One region of the Arsenophonus endosymbiont of Crataerina pallida genome, then DNA from elsewhere that is predicted to be linked to it. Evidence: predicted binding sites of a transcription regulator. Region 1 holds the regulator's gene; the other holds the start of a gene.

Evidence for each region. Region 1 encodes LexA, which represses DNA repair genes until DNA is damaged. Its sites were predicted from a motif close to TNCTGTATGTACATACAGNA; they were not measured.
Region 2: the regulator LexA is predicted to act here: its motif matches at 1,083-1,102, upstream of uvrB (excinuclease ABC subunit UvrB).

The regions. Positions count from the first base shown of each region.
Region 1 covers NZ_OZ026540.1:3,378,909-3,381,120, reverse strand. Annotated here, with positions in the region: gene plsB (glycerol-3-phosphate 1-O-acyltransferase PlsB) at 1-374, opposite strand, end outside; gene AACL31_RS17960 (diacylglycerol kinase) at 498-872, shown strand; gene lexA (transcriptional repressor LexA) at 974-1,588, shown strand; gene zur (zinc uptake transcriptional repressor Zur) at 1,792-2,212, opposite strand, start outside.
Region 2 covers NZ_OZ026540.1:3,583,477-3,585,688, forward strand. Annotated here, with positions in the region: gene bioD (dethiobiotin synthase) at 1-576, shown strand, start outside; gene uvrB (excinuclease ABC subunit UvrB) at 1,136-2,212, shown strand, end outside.

The DNA of each region.
Region 1 (2,212 bases):
AGCATCTGAATGTTTAGCTCGGGATTATGGCAATGAAGATCAAGATAAGCAGTAAATGTTTTTACTGAATCTTTACGTGGATCTGGCGAATAATAACGAAATACACGCGGGCCATCATCGATAAAGACATAGGCAGGTAATTTAATTTCGTCTATTTCAATCGGATCGAGTGGATCAGGTAAGCCAATAGAACAACATTGTTGCCGTAAGGTCAATAAATCTGTTTTAGAATGATAAGGTAATACATATAGAAAAGGATGTGTCGTATCAAGACGCAATTCTTTAATTGGATCTACTGGTATGAGCTTACTTTTTACCAACAATTTCATTGGTAAATCTAATAGATTATAGTAAATTTTACGCCAAAATGACATAGATGAGCGATAGCCTCTTGTTTGAATCCTACCAAAGCATATCAGAAATAGTAATTAATATCTGTTTAAAAGATAATAATTATATTAAATCCCACATTTATCTAAACCTAGAGAGTAAATTTTATGGCAAATCAAACAACCGGCTTAACCCGAATTATTAAAGCAACGGGTTATTCGCTGAAAGGGTTAAGAGCAGCCTGGAAGAGTGAAGCCGCTTTTAGACAAGAAGCAATTATGGTGGTTATTGCCATTATTGTGGCTTTTTTACTTGATGTGCAATGGATTGAACGGTTATTACTTATTAGCTCAATGGTATTGATAGCTATTGTTGAATTATTAAATAGTGCGATTGAAGCAGTGGTTGATCGAATTGGTACAGAATTGCATGAGCTTTCTGCTAAAGCGAAAGATATCGGCTCGGCGGCGGTTTTTATTTCAATTTGTTTAGCAATTTTTATTTGGTCAGTTGTAATTGGTAATCATTATTTCGTGAGCTAGTTATAAAAAATAGGGTTTTACACATTTATTGGTTTTAAATCTTAATATACCTGTATATACTTACAGTAACAATGTGTGGATGCGAATAAATAGGGGGCGAAATGAAAGAATTAACGTTGAGGCAGCAGCAGGTCTATGATCTAGTGCGTGAACACATTTCGCAAACGGGTATGCCGCCGACACGCGCTGAAATTGCATCAAGTTTAGGTTTTCGTTCACCAAATGCAGCAGAGGAACACTTAAAGGCGTTGGCGCGTAAAGGGGTGATAGAAATTGTTTCTGGCGCGTCTCGCGGTATCCGGCTACTGCAAGAAGAACATGAGGATGAAGGATTACCACTTATTGGTCGGGTGGCGGCAGGAGAACCCTTACTTGCTCAAGAACATATCGAGAGTCATTATCGGATTGATGCTACTATTTTTAGACCTAGTGCTGATTTTTTATTGCGTGTTAATGGCATGTCCATGAAAAATATTGGAATTATTGATGGGGATTTACTTGCTGTACATAAAACCCAGCAGGTACATAATGGACAAATCGTTGTAGCGCGTATTGATGATGAAGTGACGGTTAAACGCTTCAAGCAAGTGGGTAGTAAAGTTGAATTAATTGCTGAAAATCCTGAATTTGAGCCAATTATTGTGGATTTGCGGACACAAACCTTAACTATTGAAGGACTAGCTGTTGGTATTATTCGTAGTAGTAACTCATTTTAGTTAAACTTTTAGCTCTTTTATCTCTAATTAATTTTTTAAGTAAATTCAGCTTAATTTATTGAATATAATATTATTTCCTAGTTTGTTTGATTTTTTGATTGATGGGTATTAAGCAAACTATTTTTAAATTTTTATTGCTTTTTTAATAAAGGCCGGTTGTATGAGCCGCCGGCTTTCATATCACTATTTAAGCCTAATAATGCTTAGCTTTGACACTGTTTTTTCTCAATTTTGTTGCAGGGTAAACATAACCCATGGCTTTCAACAACGGTATGGGACAACTGGAAACCAGTCTGTTTGGCTAATTTTAAAATAGCAGTTTCTACCGCTTGGCCATTACTTTCGGCAACACTACCGCAATTATCACAAATTAGCATAACTGAGGTATGTTTAGGATCCTCAAAATGATGACAAATAACATAGCTATTTGTTGATTCTATCTTGTGTATAAAACCTTGTTCTAAGAGAAACTCCAGGCCACGATAAATAGTCGGTGGTTTAGCTTGAGGTTCAGAAATTCTAAGTAAATCAAGCAAATCATAAGCACTAATAGCACAAGGTTGGGCTGCTATAAGGCGTAATACCTCTTCTCTTTGGGGTGTTAAACGTACATTACGCGCTTGG
Region 2 (2,212 bases), 200 kb from region 1:
GCGGGCTATAAACCGGTAGCCTCAGGCAGTGAACAGTTAACCATTGGCTTAAGAAATTCAGATGCTCAGTTATTAAGAAAAAATAGTAGCGTGAAACTGAATTACCATGATGTTAATCCGATCGTTTTTGCTCAAGCAACGTCACCCCATATTGCTAGTCAACTAACAGGGGAGCTTATCGATTGGCAGATAATGCATACAGGATTAAATAAATTAACACAATCTGCTAACTGGATTATTATCGAAGGTGCTGGTGGATGGTATACACCGCTTTGTGCTGAGCACACTTTGGCTGATTGGGTTATACAACAGCAATTGCCAGTGATATTAACAGTTGGCATTAAATTGGGTTGTATTAACCATGCAATATTAACCGCACAGGCCATTGAGCAAAGTGGCTTATTATTGGCAGGCTGGGTGGCTAATGAAATTGTTTTTCCGGGTCAATATCAGCAGGATTATTTGTTAACATTACAGCAACGGCTGTCAGCACCATGTTTAGGCGTTATTCCGCATTTGCCGAATTGGCAATCTCATTCGATTGGCAAATTTGTCAATTTAGATAACCTACTGTAATAGGAGTAATTTTGGGGCTAAAGCGTTATGCCGCTTTAGCCATATTTTGCTTGAATTAGCTTAATTGCAACAAATGAAATGCTATTTTTCTTTTTTTTGCTTATAAAAAAATTTTTTTTTGTGATTATTTTTTTGGCAAAAATTTTTGCCAATGCTCAAGTGAAAATCTTACAACTATTGATGCTGAAAAGAATTTTTTGAATTATCCACTATTCCTGTGGATAACCTTGTGTATTAGATCTAGAAAAGTTACGCTAACCGAGATGGGATGAGGCTTGGCGGGCAGTTGATGCCATTCTCGGCTCTGAAGTAAAATTTTATAAATATTAACATGTTATATAAAATCAAGTCTGAAATGATATATAATAAAGTTTTACATTGGCTGATTAGCATAAAATATAATTCAAGGTAAAAAAAGCTTGGGGATAACTAAGTTATTAAAATAATAAATATATGTAAATAATTGGTTGTGGATGAAACTGGGTTTTTATTTCTGCTGTCATTGAAACTGTTTTTTTATCCAGTATGATAAAGAAATATTTTTAGTAGAGAGGGTTAGATGAGTAAAGTCTTCAAATTGCATGCTGAATTTCAACCTGCCGGTGATCAGCCTGCAGCGATAAAGAAATTAATCGAAGGTCTTAATGATGGATTGGCTCATCAAACCTTACTTGGTGTCACCGGATCGGGTAAAACATTCACTATCGCTAATGTTATTGAGCAGGTTAACCGCCCGGTAATGGTAATGGCTCACAATAAGACGTTGGCTGCACAATTATATAGTGAGATGAAAGCTTTTTTCCCTGACAATGCGGTGGAATATTTTGTTTCTTATTATGATTATTATCAACCAGAAGCATATGTTCCAAGCTCCGATACCTTTATTGAAAAAGATGTTTCTATTAACGAACATATTGAACAGATGCGACTCTCTGCCACTAAAGCACTGCTTGAAAGACGTGATGTTATTGTTGTTGCTTCGGTATCAGCGATTTATGGTTTAGGTGATCCTGATAGCTATCTAAAAATGATGCTTCATTTAACCAAAGGTATGATTATTGATCAGCGAGCTATCTTACGCCGCCTGGCTGATTTGCAATATAGCCGCAATGATCAAGCATTTCAGCGAGGAACATTTAGAGTTAGGGGGGAAGTGATTGATATTTTTCCTGCCGAATCAGATCAATATGCGTTACGAGTTGAATTATTTGATGAGGAAGTAGAACGGCTAGCGCTTTTTGATCCCTTAACCGGACAGATCCAACATAATGTACCGCGATTTACCATTTATCCTAAAACCCACTATGTAACTCCACGTGAGCGTATCCTTGAAGCCATGGAGCAGATTAAAACTGAATTGGCACAAAGACGTAAATTACTACTGGAAAATAGTAAACTTGTTGAAGAGCAGCGGTTAACACAGCGTACCCAGTTTGATTTAGAGATGATGAATGAATTGGGTTATTGTTCTGGTATTGAAAATTATTCACGTTATCTTTCTGGCCGTGCAACCGGTGAACCACCACCAACGTTGTTTGACTATTTACCCGCAGATGGTTTATTAGTTATTGATGAATCGCATGTCACCATCCCACAGATTGGCGGTATGTATCGTGGTGATCGCTCGCGTAAAGAG